Regions from separate parts of the Saccharopolyspora sp. NPDC003752 genome, predicted to be linked through region 3. Evidence: riboswitches for the same ligand, from Rfam matches in the RefSeq annotation. Region 3 holds a riboswitch; each other region holds the start of a gene.
What was found. A riboswitch is a leader RNA that binds a small molecule or an ion and turns the genes downstream of it on or off. The one in region 3 is predicted to bind thiamine pyrophosphate.

Region 1: it holds a riboswitch for thiamine pyrophosphate, as region 3 does, so the genes downstream of both, ACWEV3_RS07795 (purine-cytosine permease family protein) here and thiO (glycine oxidase ThiO) in region 3, are expected to answer to the same signal.
Region 2: it holds a riboswitch for thiamine pyrophosphate, as region 3 does, so the genes downstream of both, thiD (bifunctional hydroxymethylpyrimidine kinase/phosphomethylpyrimidine kinase) here and thiO (glycine oxidase ThiO) in region 3, are expected to answer to the same signal.

Annotation. Positions count from the first base shown of each region.
Region 1 covers NZ_JBSGJZ010000004.1:224,769-231,499, forward strand. Annotated here, with positions in the region: gene ACWEV3_RS07790 (helicase HerA-like domain-containing protein) at 1-1,450, shown strand, start outside; TPP riboswitch at 1,494-1,606, shown strand; gene ACWEV3_RS07795 (purine-cytosine permease family protein) at 1,597-2,922, shown strand; gene ACWEV3_RS07800 (helix-turn-helix transcriptional regulator) at 2,931-3,779, opposite strand; gene ACWEV3_RS07805 (MBL fold metallo-hydrolase) at 3,908-4,804, shown strand; gene ACWEV3_RS07810 (carboxylesterase/lipase family protein) at 4,825-6,240, shown strand; gene ispH (4-hydroxy-3-methylbut-2-enyl diphosphate reductase) at 6,407-6,731, opposite strand, start outside.
Region 2 covers NZ_JBSGJZ010000001.1:582,098-588,828, forward strand. Annotated here, with positions in the region: gene ACWEV3_RS02780 (DUF2218 domain-containing protein) at 10-309, opposite strand; gene ACWEV3_RS02785 (polysaccharide pyruvyl transferase family protein) at 452-1,567, shown strand; gene tenA (thiaminase II) at 1,914-2,624, opposite strand; gene thiD (bifunctional hydroxymethylpyrimidine kinase/phosphomethylpyrimidine kinase) at 2,911-3,708, opposite strand; TPP riboswitch at 3,696-3,790, opposite strand; gene ACWEV3_RS02800 (hypothetical protein) at 3,907-4,164, opposite strand; gene ACWEV3_RS02805 (hypothetical protein) at 4,376-5,116, shown strand; gene ACWEV3_RS02810 (hypothetical protein) at 5,361-5,558, shown strand; gene ACWEV3_RS02815 (AMP-binding protein) at 5,681-6,731, shown strand, end outside.
Region 3 covers NZ_JBSGJZ010000026.1:82,876-89,606, reverse strand. Annotated here, with positions in the region: gene ACWEV3_RS28970 (FUSC family protein) at 1-294, shown strand, start outside; gene ACWEV3_RS28965 (hypothetical protein) at 638-1,090, shown strand; gene ACWEV3_RS28960 (DUF3995 domain-containing protein) at 1,077-1,598, shown strand; gene thiG (thiazole synthase) at 1,620-2,384, opposite strand; gene thiS (sulfur carrier protein ThiS) at 2,476-2,676, opposite strand; partial or broken gene thiO (glycine oxidase ThiO) at 2,664-3,794, opposite strand; TPP riboswitch at 3,782-3,887, opposite strand; gene thiE (thiamine phosphate synthase) at 4,029-4,700, shown strand; gene ACWEV3_RS28935 (S1 family peptidase) at 4,833-5,960, opposite strand; gene ACWEV3_RS28930 (hypothetical protein) at 6,120-6,731, opposite strand, start outside.

The sequences.
Region 1 (6,731 bases), on a different contig from region 3:
GGCGGTGGAGCTCGGCGCGGTGGTCGTCGACGGCTCGGTCGATGCCGCTGCCGCCGTGCGGATCCCGCTGGCGACGATGAACCGGCACGGCCTGGTGGCGGGCGCGACCGGCACGGGCAAGACGAAGACGCTTCAGCTGCTGGCCGAACAGCTGTCCGACGCGGGCGTGCCGGTGCTGCTGGCCGACGTCAAGGGCGACCTCTCCGGCCTGTCCGCTCCCGGGGAGGGCGGGGGCAAGGTGGCGGCCCGCGCCGCCGAGGTCGGTGACGACTGGCGGCCCGCGGCGTTCCCCGTGCAGTTCCTGTCGCTGGGCACCGGCGGCCGGGGCGTGCCGATCCGCGCGACCGTGACCGGCTTCGGGCCGCTGCTGCTGGCGAAGGTGCTCGGCCTGAACGCGACGCAGGAGTCGACGCTGGGCCTGATCTTCCACTGGGCCGACGAGCGCGGGCTCGCGCTGCTGGACATCAAGGACCTGCGCTCGGTGATCCAGTACCTGACCAGCGACGAGGGGAAGGCCGAGCTCAAGGGCATCGGCGGGGTCTCGGCCGCCAGCGCGGGCGTGATCCTGCGGGCACTGTCCAATTTGGAGGCCCGGGGTGGGGACGAGTTCTTCGGCGAGCCGGAGCTGGCGGTCGCCGACCTGCTCCGCCAGGTCGACGGCAGGGGCGTGGTGAACCTGCTGGAGCTCGACGACGTGCAGGCCGACCCGGTGCTGTTCTCGACGTTCCTGATGTGGCTGCTGGCCGAGCTGTTCGAGGAGCTGCCGGAGGCCGGCGACCTGGACCGGCCGAAGCTGGTGTTCTTCTTCGACGAGGCCCACTTGCTGTTCAGCGACGCGTCCAAGGCGTTCCTGGAGCGCATCGAGCAGACCGTCAAGCTGATCCGGTCCAAGGCGGTGGGCGTGTTCTTCTGCACGCAGCTGCCCACCGACCTGCCCAACGCGGTGCTCTCCCAGCTGGGCGCCCGGGTCCAGCACGCCATCCGGGCGTTCACCCCGGACGACCAGAAGGCCCTGGCGCGCACGGTGAAGACCTACCCGACGACCGAGCACTACGAGCTCGACGAGGCGCTGACGTCGCTGGGCATCGGCGAGGCGATCGTGACGGTGCTCTCCGAGACCGGTGCGCCGACGCCGGTCGCGTGGACGCGGCTCCGCGCGCCCCGCTCGCTGATGGGCGCGATCGGCGAGGACGCGGTGCGAGCCGCCGCCGCTTCATCCGATCTGCACGGGAAGTACGAGCAGACCGTCGATCGGGAATCCGCCTACGAACTCCTGGCGAAGAAGATCGCCGCCGTGCCGGAAAAGCCTGGAGCGCCGGAGAGGTCGGAAGCGTCGGGATTCCTGGAGAAGGCGATGGACAATCCCGCGGTGCGGTCGTTCTTCCGCTCGGCGGCGAGCGCGCTGGGGCGGGAGATCACCCGCGGCCTGTTCGGCAACCGCCGTCGGTGACCCGGCTGGCATCGGTCACCTGATCGGGGTAGGGTGTCGCCGACTCAATCCACGCGGGAGCTCGGGCGCACCGGGCTGAGAGGGTGGCACCACAGCGCCACCGACCGCAGAACCTGTCCGGATAATGCCGGCGTAGGGAGCTGTTGATGGCGCTTGACGTCGATCGTGCCGAAGTTCCGCACACCCTGGACGAACCGGCACCGAAGACGCTCGGCGTGCTCGACCAGGGCGCGTTCTGGGGCAACCTCGGGGTGAGCCTGCTCGGCTTCAGCGGCGCGCTGGCCGTGCTCGCGCCGGCCGGCGTGCCGCAGCTGTCGTTCGCCGCCGCCGTCACCGCGTGCGTGGTGGGCACCGTGATCGGCAGCATCATGGTCGGCCTCGCGGCCGTTCCGGGAGCACGCACCGGCGCCCCGGCGATGATGCTGCTGCGCGGCCTGTTCGGCACCAAGCTGTCGTACCTGCCGACGGTGCTGAACATCCTGCAGCTGATCGGCTGGGGAACCTTCGAACTCCTGGTGATCGCGCAGGGCGCGGAGGCGTTGTTCGGCGGCGGCCCGCACTGGTTGTACGTGCTGGTGGCCGGTGCGCTGACCACCGTGCTCACGTTGCGCCCGCTCGGCGCGCTGCGCCTGCTGCGCCGCTACGTCAGCATCGCGGTGGCGATCGCGATGGTGTACTTCTTCGTCCAGCTGCTGCGGCAGCCGCTGCCGGACATGAGCACCGGTTCCTGGCAGGGCTTCTGGCCCGGCGCGGACGCCGCGCTGGCGGTCGCGGTGTCCTGGATCCCGGTCGCCTCGGACTACTCGCGGCACTCGAAGTCGGTGTCCGGCGCGTTCACGGCCGCGACGGTGGGCTACTCGGTCACCCAGATCGCCTGCTACCTGCTGGGGCTGATCGGGCTGGCGATGGTGGCCGGTGATGCGGACAAGGTGTTCGACCCGATGCTCGCGGTGCCGCTCGGGGTGATCTTCTTCGGCGTCCTGGTGCTGCGCGAGGTCGACCAGTCCTTCGCCAACACCTACTCGACCGCGGTCTCCATCCAGAACCTGCGGCCCAGCGCCGACCGCCGGGTGCTGTGCGTGATCATCGGGGCGTTGATCACGCTGCTCGCGCTGACCCTGGACATCGCCGAGTTCTCGAACTTCCTGCTGCTGATCGGCTCGGTGTTCGTGCCGATGTTCGGCGTGCTGGCGGTGGACTACTTCCTGCACGGCCGCCGTCGCAGCTACGATCTGTCCGCGCAGGCCCCGTCCCGCTGGGGCATGCTGCTGGCCTGGTTCCTGGGCTTCGCGGCGTTCCAGCTGATCAACCCGGGCGAACTCGGCTGGTGGAGCCAGTTGTGGACCGGTTTGCGGGACGCGCTCGGCTTCACCGTCCCGGCGTGGATGAGCGCCGCGCTCACGTCGTTCGTCGTGGCAGCCCTCGCGGCCGCGATCATCGGTGCCTTCCGCCGCCGCGGCGCGGAGAGCTGAGACGCGCGCTAATCCCGCGCACGCATCGCGAGCAGCTTGATCGCATTCTCCGCACTGGAGCCGTCCGCGGTCGTGACCACGACCACGGACTGCTCCGGCGAGCGGGCCGGCACGAGGATCTGCTGCGCGACCGCGAGCGGGCCCACCAGCGGATGGCGCAGCTCGTACTCGTCCGCTTCGCAGGGCTTGACCCGGTGATCGCTCCACAGCGCCGCGAATTCCGGGCTCTTCATGGACAGTTCGCCGACGAGCGAGGCCAGCAGGGCGTCTTCGGGATGCCGCCCCGCGACCTGCCGGAGGTTGCCGACCGCGGCGCGCGCCTTGCGCTGCCAGTCCGCGTAGAGGTCGCGGGTGTGCGGGTCGAGGAACAGCATCCGGGCCAGGTTCGGCCGGTCCGCCGGGCGTTCCGGAGCGGTTCGGTCGAGGTGCCCGGCCAGCAGCGCGTGGCCGAGCGCGTTCCAGGCCAGCACGTCGGTCCGCCTGCCGAGGACCAGCGCGGGCACGGCCCCGAACGACCGCAGCAGGTCGCGGGTCAAGGGGTCGAGCCGTTCCAGCGGAGGGCGGCGCTGCGGACGGGGACGTTGCGCGGCTAGCTGGTGGAGGTGTTCGCGCTCGTGCTCGTCGAGCCGCAGGGCTCCGGCGAGGGCATCCAGGATCGCGTCAGAGGCGTTGACCGACTGGCCCTGCTCCAGGCGCGTGTAGTAGGACACGCTCACCCCGGCCAGCTGCGCCAGTTCTTCCCGCCGCAACCCCGCCACGCGTCGCCGCTCGTGGAACTCGGGCAGGCCGACGTCGTCGGGGCGCAGGCGCGCACGCCGTGCCCGGAGGAACTCGCCCAGCAAGCCAGGAACACCCATACCCGCAGTATCCGCCGCGCCCGGCCGGTGAGCCTGACCCTGCCGGGGGTAGGCGAACGCGGGTCTGGCCGGTCGGCGCACCGGGGTCGCACGGTGGACGGAACACCAGCGAACACCCCGGAGGGAACATGCGCGAAATCGTGCTGGGCGACGTCACGATCACCCGGGTCGTGGAGTACTTCGGTCCGGTCGAGATGCCGCCGGACACCTTCTTCCCGGAGAGTCCCGAAGGAGCCTGGAACGCTCCCTGGCTCGCTCCGGACTTCCTCGACCCGCACACCGGCGATTGCATGTCGGCCATCCAGACGTGGCTGCTGCGCAGCGAGGGCAGGACGATCCTGGTCGACACCGGCGTCGGCAACCACAAGGAGCGGCCGTACTCGCCGGTGTGGAGCCACCTGAACACCGACTTCCTCGGCGACCTCGCGAGGGCCGGGGTGCGGCCGGAGGACGTGGACCTGGTGATCAACACGCACCTGCACGTGGACCACGTCGGCTGGAACACCTACCTCGACGGCCGCAGCTGGGTGCCGACGTTCCCCAACGCCACCTACCTCATGCCCCGGGCCGACTTCGAGTTCTGGAACCCGGCGAACGGCCATCGGCCGAACCTGGGCCGCGGCAACCAGAACGTCTTCGAGGACAGCGTCGCGCCGGTGCACGAGGCCGGTCTCGCGGTGCTGTGGGAGGACGGCTACCGGATCGACGCGAACCTGCGGCTGGACCTCGCGCCCGGGCACACCCCCGGTTCGTCGGTGGTCACGCTCGAATCCGGCGGTGACCGCGCGCTGTTCGTCGGCGATCTGCTGCACACCGCCCTGCAGTTCGTCGACCCCGACACCAACAGCTGCTTCTGCGAGGACCCGGCCCAGGCCAGGGCCACGCGGCGGCGGCTGCTCGGCTGGGCCGCCGACGCGAACGCGCTGGTGCTGCCCGCGCACCTCGGCGGTCACGGCGGTGCCGAGGTCGTCCGCGAGGGCGACCGGTTCGCCATCGGGGGATGGGCCCCGTTCGCCCGAATCTGACGGAAGAACAGGAGAAACGGGTGTCCGACCCGATCGTCACCACCACCGGGGGCGCCGTCCGCGGCCGCGCCGACGGCAACGCGCACGTCTTCCTCGGCATCCCCTACGCCGCACCGCCCACCGGGGCGGCCCGGTTCGCCGCGCCGGCGCCGCACGAACCGTGGCAGCACGTCCGGGACGCGACGTTGCCCGGGCCGACCGCGCCCCAACCGCGCCGGGACGGCTTCGGGACGCTCGACATGTCGCCCTACTTCGGGCCCGGCTGGATTCGCGGCGACGACTACCTGACTGTCAGCGTGTGGACGCCGCCGGACGCCCGGAGCAGCCCGGTCATGGTCTTCGTGCACGGCGGCGGGTTCATCACCGGCTCCACCCGCTCGCCGCTGCACGACGGAACGGCTTTCGCCCGCGACGGCGTGGTGCTGGTGGCCCTCAACTACCGGCTGGGCATCCCGGGGTTCCTAGACCTCCCCGGCGCGCCGGCCAACCGCGGGCTGCTCGACGTGGTGGCCGCGCTGCGCTGGGTGCGGGACAACGTCGCCGAATTCGGCGGCGATCCGGGCAACGTCACGCTGTTCGGCCAGTCCGCCGGCGCGACGATCACGAGCGGTGTTCTCGCCAGTCCGGAAGCGGAGGGCCTGTTCCACCGCGCCATCGTGCAGAGCGGCAACGGGCTGGGCGCGTTCTCCAGGGAGCAGGCGGCTCGGGTCACGCGCGCCGCAGCGGACGTGCTGGGCATCGAGCCGACCGTCGCGGATTTCGCCCGGGTGCCGGACGAACGGTTCGTCGATGCGCCGCTCGGCGGTTTGGACCTGCGGACCAGCACCCGGTTCGACCCGCTGCTCGGGCTCAGCGCGTTCAGCCTGGTGCTGGACCGCCAGCCCGCCGAAGCAGTGGCCGACGGGGCCGGCGCCGAGGTCGCGCTCATCGTCGGCACGAACACCGAGGAGGGCAATCTCTACCTTGCGCCGCAAGGAAGAACGACCACCTCGACCGACGATGACGTGCACGACGTCGCGGCCCGGGTGCACGCCGACCCGGCCGCGCTGGTCGCTCAGTACCGGGCGCGGCGCCCGCGAGCGAGCCCTGGCGAGCTGCGTTCGGCGATCATGGGCGACGCGCTGTTCGGGGCGGGAAGCCGCCGGCTCGCCGAGGCGCATGCGGCACGCGGGCGGGGCCCGACCTACACCTACGAGTTCGCCTGGCGATCGTCCGCAGTGGACGGAACTCTCGGCGCGGCGCATGTGGTGGAACTTCCGTACGTGTTCGACCGCCTGGACCTTCCCGCCTTGCGCGGTCCCCGTGGACTGCTCGGCCCGGCGGAGCCGTCCGCGGCGCTGGCCGAGTGCATGCACGGGGCGTGGGTGCGCTTCGCCCGGACCGGCGATCCCGGCTGGGCACCGCCGGAAACCCGCCGCTTCACCGGACAGGAGTGACTTGGAAAGCTCCTCCCGGAGGGGCCCGGTGCCGGACAGGGTGGCGGTTTCGCGCGAAACCGCCAACCCGCCCCCACGGCAAGCGGCGATTTCGCGCGAAATCGTCGCCCTGCGTCCAGGCGGCCAGGTCTCACGCGCGTCCGCACCCTCGTTCTGGAACGGCCCCTCAGCGCAGGGGCGCCGGGAGTTCGAAGTGGACCTTCTCCCGGGTCATCTCGTGCTCGATGACCGTGGTCGGGGCGAGGTGGTCGATGACGTCCTCGACCAGGCCCGGCGGGGCCGAGGCGCCCGCGGTGAGGCCGATCGTGCCGACGCCGGACAGCCAGGCCGGCTGGATGTCGCCGGCGTCGTCGATGAGGTGGGCGGGCGTGCCCTGGCGGCGCGCCAGCTCCACCAGGCGCTGGGAGTTCGAGGAGTTGGCCGAGCCGACCACCAGCACCAGGTCGCACTCCCCGGCGATCGCCGACAGCGCGTCCTGCCGGTTGGTGGTG
Region 2 (6,731 bases), on a different contig from region 3:
TGTTAATGCTCAGTCGTTCGTCCAGTCGACTTTCAGTTCGTCGCGCTGACCGAACCGTTCGAGGTGGCGGCCGATCACGTGCTGCACCCGGTCGAGCACCTCGGCGTTCTCCGCCTCGGCGCGCAGGGCGAGCGCGTCCGGCTCGCTCACCAGCAGGCAGCTGCCCGCACCGCGATCGGCGGGCAGGGTGATGCGGATGCCTTCCGGTTCCTCGGAAACCTCGCACTTCCGGCCGAGGTGCGAGGACAACTGCTTGGCGTAGCGGGTCGGCTTGTCGGTGCCCACCTTCGCCTGCGATCGAATCGTCAAGATGCCTCCCAAGTTAAGTTAGCCCAACCTAATTGGTACCAGCGGTTGCCGGCGGGTGCGAGATCTCACTCGCCCCGGCCTTCGGGGTCGCCTCGTTGCTACGTTCGAAAGGGACTCGGCACCCGAAGGCTGGAGCCCACTGTTGACCAACCCGCCGACCATCTACCTCGTCGCCACCACCGGACATCCGAACTACGGGGACGAACTGATCGCCGCGGCCTGGCTGAAGCACCTGGCGCGCGTCGCCCCGGACAGCGAGATCTGGGTCGACTGCCCCAATCCCGGACCGAGCGAGGTGCTGCTCGGCCACCTGCACCCGCGGGCCCGGTTCACCGACACGTTCTGGCGGCTGTGCTGGGAAGCCCCGTCCGACGGCCCGTGGGAGGTCGCGTCGTTCGTGCAGCACGCGATCGACAACCCGGGGCTGGCGCCGCGCTGGGTGGCGGGCATCGAACTGGCCGCCCGGGTCGACCTGGTGCACATCATCGGCGGCGGGTTCGTCAACGGCATCTGGCCGCGCCACCTCGGCCTGCTCGCGGCCGCGGTGGCGGCGACCCGGCGGTCCGGCGGCCGGGCCGTGATGACCGGTCAGGGCTTCTGGCCGGTCGCGCCCGAAGCGGAGCCGCTGCTGCGCAACCTCACCGCGCAGTTCGACGTCGTCGACGTGCGCGACGAGCCGTCGGTGGCGCTGGCCGGTGCCGCCTCGCACACCGGCGACGACATGTTCTTCGGCGTCGAACCCGGCCTGTACCGGGACGACGACCTGCGCGAGGTCATGGTGTGCCTGCAGTCGGACCTGCTCGACGTGACGGTGCCCGCGCTGGCCGGATTCCTGCTGGACACCCTCAGTGAATGGGGCGTGCGACCCGAGCAGGTCGGCATCGTGGAGGGCATCCCGCGGGTGGACCGCGAGGTCTTCGCGCTGGTCGAGCACGACCTGCCGGGCGCCCGGTTCTACCCGTTCGCCGAGATCATGGATGCCGGGCTGCCCGCGGCGGCCGGGCAGCGCTGGCTGTCCAGCCGGTTCCACCTGCACCTGATGGCCGCGGCGGCCGGGGCGCACGGGGTCGCGGTGTCGATCAACTCGGGCTACTACACCAACAAGCACCGGTCGCTGATCGACCGCGGTTCCGGCTGGACGCTCAGCGAGGGACTGCGGGTCCCGGCCATGCCGACCAGCGGCGGATTCGCCACCGACGTGCTGCGAGAACTGAAGCAGGCCAAGGAAGAACTCGCGAAGGCGATCTACGGGCGCTGATCTACTCCTCGCCGCCGGCTGCGTCTTCGCGCTGCCGACGGCGGTCGGCGATGTAGAACGGCGCAGCCGCCAGCACGGGCACCAGCATGCCCGCGAAGACGATCAGAAGAGAAGTGCCCACGGCCGACGAAACTCCGTCCACGGGTGGAAGAATCCACGCTTTGCTCCTCGCCCGGACGGGCGTCTCGCAGAGAGCATCGCTGCACCGCACGATACGTTAGCGGTGCAACATGTGCGCCCGGTCACATCGAGTCGGCGCGGATTCTTCCTACCTCGCAACGGGTTTCGCCCGCCGCCGGGCCCGCCCGCGCAACTTGCGCCGCTGCGCGGACGAGCCGGGAAATCCTCATCCGAGGAAGCGCGCGGTGGGCCATTCCTCCCTGATCCAGGCGCTGTTCCAGAACAGCCACTCGTACTCGGTGGCCCGGGTGAACGCTTCGAGCATCCGCTGCCGGGTCTCGTCGTCAGCGGCCTCGGCGACCCGGTCGGTGAGGTCGCGGGCCGTCAGCACGGCCGCGGCGAACTCGTCGTCGGCGTAGGTCTGGATCCACGCCCGGTACGGGTGGCCCTCGGCGCCTCCGGTGGCCTCCAGGATCGTGGTGCCGACGTGCTGGTACACCCAGAAGCACGGCAGGATCGCCGCCAACAGCACCGGATACGGCTCGGTCAGCGCGTTCGCGCGCAGGAACGAGGTGTAGGCAAGGCAGGACGGGGACGTGCCGATCCCGGCGATCTCGGCGTCGGACAGGCCGAACTCGGCGACGTACCCGGCGTGCAACCGGCGCTCCTCGACCAGCGCGCCCTGCGAGGCGCCGGCGAGGAACGCGGCGTCCTCGGCGTTGTCGGCGCGCGTCGCAGCGGCGGCCAGCGCCTGCGCGAAACCGACCAGGTAGCGCGCGTCCTGCACGATGTAGAACGCGAAGCGGTCGCGGTCCAGGGTGCCGTCGGTCAGCGCGGCGTTGAACGGGTGCTCGACGATCGCCTGCTGAAGATCGGCGGTGTGCGCCCAAGCCTTGGCGCAGAAACCGTCGGCGGGCGGAGCGGGCAACGTGCTCATCAGAACCTCTCGTAGCGTGTGGAAGCCCTTGCGCACAGGGCTCTACAGGTGTTTGGGAAATCGGTTTTGGCTCTTGTTCTTGAAGCGGCGAAGCCGCTTAGCCCACGCTCGCAACTTGCACCGCCGCGGGTTCTCAGACTGTGCCCACCCCGAAGGGGTTCTTGGCGAGGACAGCCCCGATGCCGCGTATTGGACATACGTAAGTCGGGGATCCCACAGTCCAGACGGCGTCTGAGGTTCCGCTACCCGCACCGCCACGCAGAACGAGCTTGGAAACCCCGAAAGGTCACCACCAGTGGTGGAAGTGGTGGACTGGGCCGTGGCCGTGGCCCACGTCGAGCCGGTCGGAGGCTCGCAGGGCCTCCGTCAGGTACTCCTTGGCCTCGCGCACCGCTTCGAGCCAGTCGCCGCGCTGCGGTCGCAGCGCGGCGATCGCGGCCGACAGCGTGCAGCCGGTGCCGTGGTCGTTAGTGGTCGCGACCCGCTCGCTGGAGAGGAACTCGGCGATCCCGTCGCCGTACAGCAGGTCCACGCTGGTCCCGCCGTCGAGGTGGCCGCCCTTGAGCAGCACCTGCTTCGCCCCCAGCCCGGCCAGCCGCTCGGCCTGCGCGGGCATGTCGGCGGGGTCGGTGAGCTCCGGCTCGCCCAGCAGGTCCGCGGCCTCCGGCAGGTTCGGGGTGATCAGGTCCACCCGCGGCAGCAGCTCCTCGCGCAGCGCGCCGACCGCTTCCGGGGCGAGCAGCCGGTCCCCGCTCTTGGCGACCATCACCGGGTCCAGCACGACGTGCGGCGGCGCGTAGCGGTCGAGCACCTCGACCACCGCGCGGATCACCTCGGCATTGGCCAGCATGCCGATCTTGACCGCGTCCACCCGCACGTCGTCGAGCAGCGTGACCAGCTGCGCGGTGATGAACTCCGGCGGCACCTCGTGGACCTCGGAAACCCCGGTGGTCGTCTGCGCGACCAGCGCGGTGATCACGGACATGCCGTAGGCGCCGTGCGCCGAGAAGGTCTTCAGGTCGGCCTGCACGCCTGCTCCGCCACTGGGGTCGGTGCCGGCGATGGTCAGCACATTGGGAACCATGACGTCCCTCCGCTAGTACGAGCTAGGTCAGGTTCAACGGGTCTGTTCTCAGCCCGGCAGCCGGGCACCCCGCGTCACTGCCACCAACCTAACAACCGGGCCCGGCCCGCGACCACGCCCGCCTCGCTGTTTCCGAACCAGTTCCGCGAAGCGGTGCCAAGCGCAAGAGCCGCCCTGCCGCAGCCTCCCGGACGGCTCTCAGTCGATCAGGCCCACCACCACGCCGGCGGTGAGCACCTCGCCGGGCCGCACCTGGTGCCACAGCGTGCCGGTGGCCAGCGCGGAAACCCAGCCGACCGTCCGGCCGCAGCGATCGCCGCCCACCCTGATCTCCGCCAACCGGTCGCCCACCCGCACCCGGCTGCCGTCCGCGACCAGCCAGCACACCAGCACGCCGCGCGCCGGATCGCGACCGGCCTGCCTGCGCCCGAGTTCGGGGAAGTGCACCTCGGTCATCCCGCCCCCCCTAGATGATCGCCCCAGCATTGCCCCAGGTGCGCCGCGCGACAAGACCGTTCGGCGGCCGGACCACTCCGATCGCAGCCGCCCGCCTGCTCCGATCGGCCCACGCGACCCGAGCGGAATCGGCACAGCGATCGAATTCACACCGTGAAGGCACCCACCGGTAGGCAAGGGGACCCTTCATCGCGGACTAAAGTGGTTGATGATGGAAACCACGACCGATGCCCCGAGCTTCGCCCGTTCCCGCCGGCAACCCCGGCCGGAGGATCCCGCCCGGATCTGGGCCCCGCTGGCGGACCTGACCGAAGCCGCCGTGGCGGCCGCCGGCTCGGGGACGGTGGCGATCACCCGCGGATTCGACCGCAACAGCAGGCAGCGCGCGAAGGCGCTGCGCGAGCTGCTGAACCGGCGCGACGTCGACGCCGTCGAGGTGACGCCGGCTCCGGGCAGCGCCCGGCTGCTGGCCGACGTCGACGTCACCGCCGTGGTCAATCTGATCGGCGCCGGCTCGTGGCAGCCCTACCGGGTGGCCGCCGAGCTGCGCGCCCCGGTGCTCACGCCGAAGCCGGGCGACGGCCCGGCCGAGGAGGTCACGCGGGACGTGATCGCCCTGGCCGGCGACTCGGGCCACCGCGACGTCGCGATCTCGCACGTCGCCGTCCGCTCCGAGGACCCCGCCGCCAGCCGGCTCACCCTGACCTACGACGGCGAGCAGCTGACGGTGCCCGGCGGTTGGTTGACCATCGCGGTGCAGGGCAGCGAGCTGGAGGTCAAGGTCGGCGGCGTGGACTTCCCGGAGCGCACGCTGAGCACCGGCGAGATCCGGGTGGAGGCCTTCGACGCGCCGCACCGGCTGGTCCGCGACGAGCTGCCGATCGCCGACTTCGAAGAAGCGGCGGTCACCTTCACCGCCGAGGCGAACGGCCTGGTGGTCCGCCCGGTCTGAGCCCCAGCCCACCGACTCACGTCCGCAGCTTCGAACGGAGCTGCGGACTTCTGCCTTTCCGGGAACCGCCGTCCGAGTGAATGATCACTCGGAGTTTCCAGGCCACCCGATGGAGATGTGTTCTGAGCCACTCCCGCGAATGATGCTGGCATATGCCGTCACGGTTCATACCCAACCGCGTCCCTCGATCAATACCGCGCGCTGGAGGCAGAGCGCGCGAACTGCAACAGGGAGGCTGGGGATCGTGGAGCCCACCAAGCAGTGGCATGTGAGCTGCCGCGATGTCGCCGGCAGACGTCGGGACATGGCGGTGTTCGTCAACCAGGAGAACGTCGTGCTGATCGCCCCACCGGGCGAGACCGCAGTGCTGTCACCGCTGGAGGTCGGCAGGCTGCGGGCGGCCTTGCGCGACGCGATCGTGCAGGCCGCCACGCTCGAGTGAACACCCATCGAGGGCGGGGGCGGACGACGGTCCGCTCCCGCTCTCGTGATCTCGGCCTTCCCCGCGCAGTCCGCTCACGGCATTATCTACTCCCGGTAACCTGGCGACCGAGAGGTGACTGCGTGAGCACGTTCTGGCAACGATCAGCCGCGCTCCTCGGGCGCGGAACGTCCGGCCTGCACACGGCGTTCGTCCTGGCCAAGCAGGGGGTGATCAGCCCACTCCGGCCGGACAAGCTGCTGCGGGTCGTCCTCGCCTGGCGGCGCTGGGGCATCACGCCGCCGCTGGGCTTCGCCGTCGGCTCGGTGCGCCACGCCGACCGCCCGGCCGTGATCGACGAGCGCGGCGCGCTCAGCTACGCCGAGCTCTCGCAGCGCACCACCCGGTTGGCCAACGGCCTGCGCGACCGCGTCCCCGGCGGCACCCGGATCGGCGTGCTGTGCCGCAACCACCACGGTCCGGTCGAAACGATCGTCGCCGCCGCCAAGCTCGGCGTCGACGTGGTGCTGCTCAACACCGGCCTGAGCAGCCGCCAGCTCGTCGACGTGATCGCCGAGCAGCGGGTCGGCCTGCTCGTCCTGGACGCCGAGTTCCGCAGCCACCTGCCGAACCTGCCCGAGGACCTCGATGCCGTGCTGGCGTGGACCGAGGGCACCACCCGCCACGACACCCTTGAGCACCTGATCACCACCGCGCCGGCCAAGCAGCTGCCCCGGCCGGGCCGGCACTCCCGGATGATCGTGCTGACCTCCGGCACCACCGGAACCCCGAAGGGCGCCCGCCGCCCCGATCCGGCGGCGCTGGCCCCCGCGGCGTCGATCCTGTCCCGGGTGCCGCTGCACAGCGGCGAACGAGTGCTCGTCAGCGCGCCGCTGTTCCACACCTGGGGAATCGCCGCGTTCCAGCTCGGCTCGGTACTCGGCGCGACACTGGTGCTGCACCGCAAGTTCGATCCCGAGCACGCGCTCAGCGCCGTAGAGCGCCACCAGTGCACGTCGATGTTCGCGGTGCCGGTGATGCTGCAGCGCATCCTCGAACTCCCCGAACGGATCCGCACCAAGTACGGCCACGATGCGCTGCGCATCGTGGCGAGCAGCGGTTCGGCGCTGCCCGCCGACCTGGCCACCAGGTTCCAGCGCGCCTTCGGGCCGGTGCTCTACAACCTCTACGGCT
Region 3 (6,731 bases):
GCGCTCGACGCGTTGCGCCAGGACGTCGCGACGCTCGCGTTCCGGCCGGAGTCCGAGCAGGCGATCGCGGTGCCGGCGCTGCGCGCGGTGGACGACCTGCTGGGCGGCAAGCCGACCGCGAAGATCCCGGACGTGCCCGAGGGCAGCGCCCCGGCGACGGAGCTGCTGGCGAGCTCGCTGGTGGAGAACGCCCTGCACGCCCGCCAGGCGATCGACCGGACCTTCGGTTACGACAACCCGTGGAAGAGCTACACGATCAGCTTCGTCCGCCCCGAACGCCTCCACATCCGCTGACTCCGGCGAGCACCGAAGCTCGGCAGGTGCATGGTGCGGCGCTTTCGCGCGAAACCGTCACCGGCACGCATGGCGAACGCCGCTTTCGCGCGAAACCGCCACCTGCACGCATGGCGAACGCCGCTTTCGCGCGAAACCGCCATCTGCACGCGTGGCGTACGCCGGTTTCGCGCGAAAGCGGCGTACAGAACGAGTTCCCGGACAGGCCGCGGAAACGTTCCTCAGGGCCGGGCATCAGCGTTGCCGGAAGTCCGGCGCGCTGCCGGCGACTCCCTCCTGCGGGGGAGGAATCTCCAGCCCCAGCGGGAGTTCTTCGCAGCGGGACGTGCTTATCGTCGCTCGCATGGTTGATTCTGATGTGCCGCGGCGCTGGCCTGCTTCAGCGGTGGCGGTGCTCCTCTTCGGTTATGCCGCGGGGAAGGCCGTTTTCGCGTCGCAGGGCCGACTCGGATTCCCGGGCGGGCCGACCGTGCCGGAGGCCGTCCAAGAGGGCTACTTCATGGATGCCGCCGGTGCGCAGTGGCTGGCCAGCGCGACCGGGATCGTGGGCGCGTGCGTGGCCCTCGCGACGGTGACTCCGCTGGGGCGTCGCGCGCCCAGGTCGTTGATGCTGCTGGTGCTGGCCGGGATGCTGCTGGCCGTCGGCGCCGGCGCGGCGATCATGGTCGTGGACGGCTTCATCGGCATCGGGGTGGGCTGGCAGTGGCACCACGGGGTCCTCGGGATCGTCGTGATCGGGCTGCTCGTGGCGATGATCCAGTCCTACGCGAAGGCGACGAAGCATGTCGTGGGCTGACCGGACGCGTGCCGGCGCGTACGGGGCGGCGGCCTGCGCCGCGGCCTACGGGTCGATGAAGCTGGCGCAGGCGCTGGGGGCCAATGCGCTGGCCGACAAGGACCCGCTGCGGCCGGACCTGCGCGAACGGTTGCTCGCCCGCGATCCGTTGTTCGTGGCAAGCCACTGGGTGCTGGCCGCTGCCGCGGTGGTCGGCGTCATCGTCGCGCTCGCCACCACCCGGCCCTGGCGCGCGCCCCTCCCGCGCCGGCTGCTGCTGACGATCGCCTGGACGCTCGGGATCCTCATGATCGTCCGGTCGATCGGGCCGCTGGGCATCGGCTTCGTCTCGGACGCGTTGGTGCTCACCGGGATCGACGTGCCGCCGCCCGAGCACGCCGCACTGGCCCGCGACCTGGCGCTCTGGGACCTGCTGCTGTGGTCGCCGTTCTTCCTGCTCTGGGGCGTGTGCTGGACGCTGGCCGGCCGTCGGCTGGGCAGGGACCGCCCGGCCCCGACGGTCCACTGAGGACTCGTCGGGGCGATCGGCTCACTCCAGGGGACGGCCGGGGCTGGATGCCTGCGCCCAGAAGCGCTTGGGGATCCGGCCCGCCAGGGCCGCGAGGCGGCCTCCCTCGACCGCCGCCCGCATCGCGGCCGCCATCCGCTCCGGGTCCTGGGCCCGGGTGACCGCCGTGGCCAGCAGCACCGCCGAGCAGCCGAGCTCCATCGCCAGCGCCGCGTCCGAGGCCGTGCCGATGCCCGCGTCCAGCACGATCGGCACCGACGCGCGGGAGACGATCATCTCGATGTTGTGCGGGTTCCGGATGCCCAGGCCGGTGCCGATCGGCGAGCCGAGCGGCATCACCGCGGCGCAGCCGGTCTCCTCCAGCTTCAGCGCCAGCACCGGGTCGTCGTTGGTGTAGGCCAGCACCACGAAGCCCTGGTCGACCAGCTGTTCCGCGGCGTCGAGCAGCTCCACCGGGTCGGGCAGCAGGGTGTCCTCGTCGGCGACGACCTCCAGCTTGACCCAGTTCGTCTCCAGCGCCTCCCGCGCCAGCTGCGCGGTCAGCACGGCCTCCGCCGCGGTCCGGCAGCCCGCCGTGTTCGGCAGCGCTTCGATGCCGAGCTTGCGCAGCAGGTCGAGCACCCCGGTGCCGCCGCCGGCGTCGGCCCGGCGCATCGCCACGGTCGTCAGCTCGGTTCCGGACGCGATCAGCGCGCGCTCCAGGACCGCGAGGTTCGTCGCCCCTCCGGTCCCGGTGATCAGCCGCGAACCGAACTCGCGGCCGGCGATCACCAACGGGTCGTCCATGACTCTCCTAACAACGGGTCCACCGAATCCGGGTAGCGCGGGATCCGGCGTGCTTCTGTTGCCTTGCAAGGGGATTCGTGCCAGCGGGGCGTCAGCCGCCCTGCACTGCGGTGAGGACCTCGATCGCGGCATCGGGGCGCAGCGCGGTCCCCGGCCACAGGGCGCGCGGCACCACGGCGCCGTCCAGCGCCACGGCCACGCCCCGCTCGGGCACCCCGAACTCCCGCAGCACCGCCGCGAGCGTTGCGTCGGCGGCGACCTGCCGGGTCTCCCCGTTGATCACGACGTGCACTGGTGTCCTCCCCATCGGCTCGGATCGGCGGCCTTGATCTCGACGGCGGGTTCCTCGTCGCGCAGCAGCGCGAGCACCGCCTCGACCGTCACCGGGGCGAGCAGGAAGCCGCCGCGGTGGTGCCCGGTGGCCGCCAGGACACCGGGTTCCAGCCAGCCGAGCACCGGCAGGTTGTCGTCGGTGCTCGGGCGCAGCCCGGCCGCGGCCTCGACCAGCCGGTATTCGGCGATGCCCGGCATCAGCCGCTCGGCGTCGGCGATCAGGTCCCGCACCCCGCCCACGGTGACCTCGGTGTCGAACCCCACCTCGTACTGGGTGGCGCCGAGCACCAGGCCGCCGTCGTCGCGCGGCACCAGGTAGGTCTGCCGACCGCGCACCGGGCCGCGGATCGTCCGGCTCGGCGGCGGCAGCGCCGTGCTCCGCGCGCGCAGGCGGAGGATTTCGCCCTTCACCGGCCGGATCCGGTCCCGCAGCGCGGGATGCAGCGCGCCCGAATGCACGCCCGCCGAGATCACCGCGACATCGCAGTCCACAGTGGAACCTTCGAGCTCCACCGCGCCGGGCCGGACGCGCTTCGCGTTCGCCGCGACGAACTCGACGCCCGCCGCGGTCGCGGCCGCGCGCAACGCGGCCAGCGCGAGGCGGTTGTCGACCGCGAGATCGCCCGGCACTTCGAGCCCGCCGCGCACCGCCGGGCCCAGCGATGGTTCGAGCCGCCGCACCTCCCGACCGGTCAGGCGGGTGACGGCGCGGCCGAGCCGCGCGAGGTACTCGACCAGGTTGTCGAGCTCCGCGCGGTCCGCGCTGTCGACGCCGACGACCAGGGTTCCCTCGCGGCGCAGCCCCGACGGCAGGCCCGAGGCCCGGGCGAGTTCGTCGGCGAACTCCGGCCACAGCCGCAGCGACGCCGCGCCCAGCTCCAGCAGTTCCTCCTCGCCGGGCCACGCCTCGGCGAGCGGCGCCAGCATTCCGCCGGCCACGTTCGAAGCCCCGGACGCCGGTTCGGCGTCGACGAGTTGCACATGATGCCCGGCGGCGGCTGCGCGCCACGCCACGGACATGCCGATCACGCCGCCGCCTACGACGACGACGCGTTTGTTCCGTTCTTCAGACACTCCACGCTCCCTGCGCCGGCATGACCCGGATCAGGTTCGACGGTCGGGGCCAACGCCCCCTCTCAGCCCGGCACCCGGGCTCCCGTGCTCACCGCCAACCACCGTACCCGGCGAGGATCGCCACGTCAGGGGTGAGGTCGAGCAACTTTCACAAACTTCGGGCGCCGAGTGGGAACGCGTCGGTGCCCGCGTTCACGCGATCCGGCGACCGCGTCGCGGGGAGCTACCCTGTGGGGCATGCCTGGATTGGACGGCTTCGGCATCCGCGCTCGCCTCGACGAGGCGCGGCTGTACCTGTGCACCGACGCGCGCGCCGAGCGCGGTGATCTCGCGGAGTTCGCGGACGCCGCCTTGGCCGGCGGGGTCGACATCATCCAGCTGCGGGACAAGAACCCGAACGGCGCCCCGCTGGAGGCCCGCCACGAGCTGGCGGCGCTGGAGGTGCTGGCCGAGGCGTGCCTGCGGCACGGCGCGCTGCTCGCGGTCAACGACCGCGCCGATGTCGCGATGGCCGCCGAGGCCGACATCCTGCACCTCGGGCAGGACGACCTGCCGGTGGAGATCGCCCGGCGCATCGTCGGCGAGCACGTCGCGATCGGCCGGTCGACGCACGACGTGGTGCAGGCGGACGCCGCCGCGATCGAGCCCGGCGTGGACTACTTCTGCACCGGCCCGGTGTGGACGACGCCGACCAAGCCGGGCCGCTCGGCGGCCGGGCTGGAGCTGGTGGAGCACGCCGCGGAGCACCGCGGCCACGGCCGGCCGTGGTTCGCGATCGGCGGCATCGGCCCGGACAACCTGGACCAGGCCCTCAAGGCCGGCGCGGAGCGGGTCGTCGTGGTCCGCGCGATCACGGAGGCCGAGGACCCGCGCGCCGCGGCCCGCGAGCTCCGCGACCGCCTGCCGTAACGCTCGACGGCTGGGCGATTTCGCGCGAAGTCGCCGTTCGCCACGCCTGGCAGGTGACGATTTCGCGCGAAATCGCCCTCCCCGGACGCGACGCGGCCCCCGGCCGGGTGCCGGGGGCCGGTCTGGTGGCGCTTACTGGGTGAGCAGGGTCAAGCCGTAGGCCTGCAGGATCTCGTTCACCGGCTGGAAGTAGGTCGTGCCGCCGGAGCTGCAGTTGCCCGAACCGCCGGAGGTCACGCCCTGGGCCTGGCTACCGGACAGCCAGGAGCCGCCCGAGTCGCCGGGCTCGGCGCAGACGTTGGTGCGGGTCAGGCCGGTCACCGTGCCCTGCGGGTACTGCACGGTCTGGTTCTTGGCCTGCACCGAACCGCAGTGCCAGCCAGTGGTGGAGCCGGAGCGGCAGATGGACGCGCCCACGGCGGACTCGGTGGAGCCCGCGACGCCGACGGTGCTGCCGTCGTACCGGTTCACCAGCGGGCGCGGGGTGTCGGCGGAGCCGACCCGGACCCAGGCGTAGTCGTTGCCCGGGAACGACGAGCCCTCGAACCGGCCGGTGGGCTGCGAAGTGGAGTCGCCGACGCTGCCGCAGTGCCCGGCGGTCACGAATCCGCCCTGCACCGAGAATCCGACGGAGCAGCGGGAGCCACTGCCGATGTAGTAGGCGTTGCCGCCGATGACATCGGCGTAGGTGCGGGGGTTCTCCAGCGATTCGGTGACGCGCACCGCATCCGTGATGACCCCGGAGGTGTGCACGAACCGCGCCGCGTCGGGGGCGGTGCCCGGCCTGGTGGTGACGACGACGGAGTTCACCTTGCCGTCGACGTACCAGCCGGAGACGCCCTTCGGGGCGATCGAACTGCGCAGGTTGAGGCCTTCGACGACCCCGTTGAGCTGCTCGATGCTGTAGATGACGAGCTTCGGCTCGGCGCCGGCCGCGCGCACCTCGTCGAAGCGGGCCTGGTCGGTGACGCCGACGACGAGCTTGCCGAGCGCCGGGTCGAAGTAGGACCCGCCGTAGGTGCTGCCCAGCGCGCTGCTCAGCCGCTCGTCGGCCTGGGCCGCAGCGGCTTCCTGGTCGAGGCGCTGGAGGGCCTGGTCCCGGTCCAGGCCGAAGTCGCGCTGCATCGCGTCTAGCAGGGTCGCCGCTTCTGCCGCGGGCGGCGCGGTTTCGGTCGCGGTGGCGGGCATGGTCAACGCGGCCACCGTTCCCGCCGCCAACATCACGGTCCCGGCCACCCGGGCCGCGAGTCTGCGCTTCATCTGATGTCTCCCTCTTCGTGAGCTGGATCTCATCGCCCCGTCGCCGATCCAGTATCAGAGGAGAACATCAGTCCCACATCCGCCTTTCGCCCCATTCGCCCAAAACGCCTCCTGCGCAACTCGATTGAGCTAGCGCAGGAGGCGTTCGGCCTGGATTTCCTATCCCCCAGAAGAAGACTGACGCGGCTCGCCGGTTTCGAGGGGCACCTCCAGGCGGCCCGACTCCGGCGCCTGGCTGGGCCGTTCGGCCGTGGTCGGCGCCTGCGTCGGCTGCTCCCGGGTGGGCGTCGGGGTTTCCGCGGTCGGTTGCACCGTCGGCTGCTGCGTCGGCGTCACCTCGGTCGTCGGCTGCGGCTGCTGGGTCGGGGTCTCCCGCGGCTTCGTCGGCTCGGCCGGGACGCTGGGCGCGCGCTGCTCGTCGCGCTGCAGCACCTGACCGAGCGTGGTGCCGCCGTCACCGCCGGAGAGCGGTTTTCCCGTCACTCCTTCGAATCCGGTGACGATCAGCATGCTCAGCGCGAACACCCCGGCGCAGCTCGCGGCCACCATCGCCCACCGGACGTTGCGCTTGCGCCGGTCGGCGGCCGGCTTCGCGGGCGCGACGACCTCGGTCGCCTCCCCCGCCTCGGCCACGTTCAGCATGCGGGTCGCCGCGTCGGTGTCGATCTTCGCCGTGCGGTCCTCGTCTACGACGGTTTCCCCGCCCGGCCAATGCATTCCGGGCGCCAGGCGGATCCGCCGCGTCGTCTCGACGGTCTCGTCCTCTTTGGA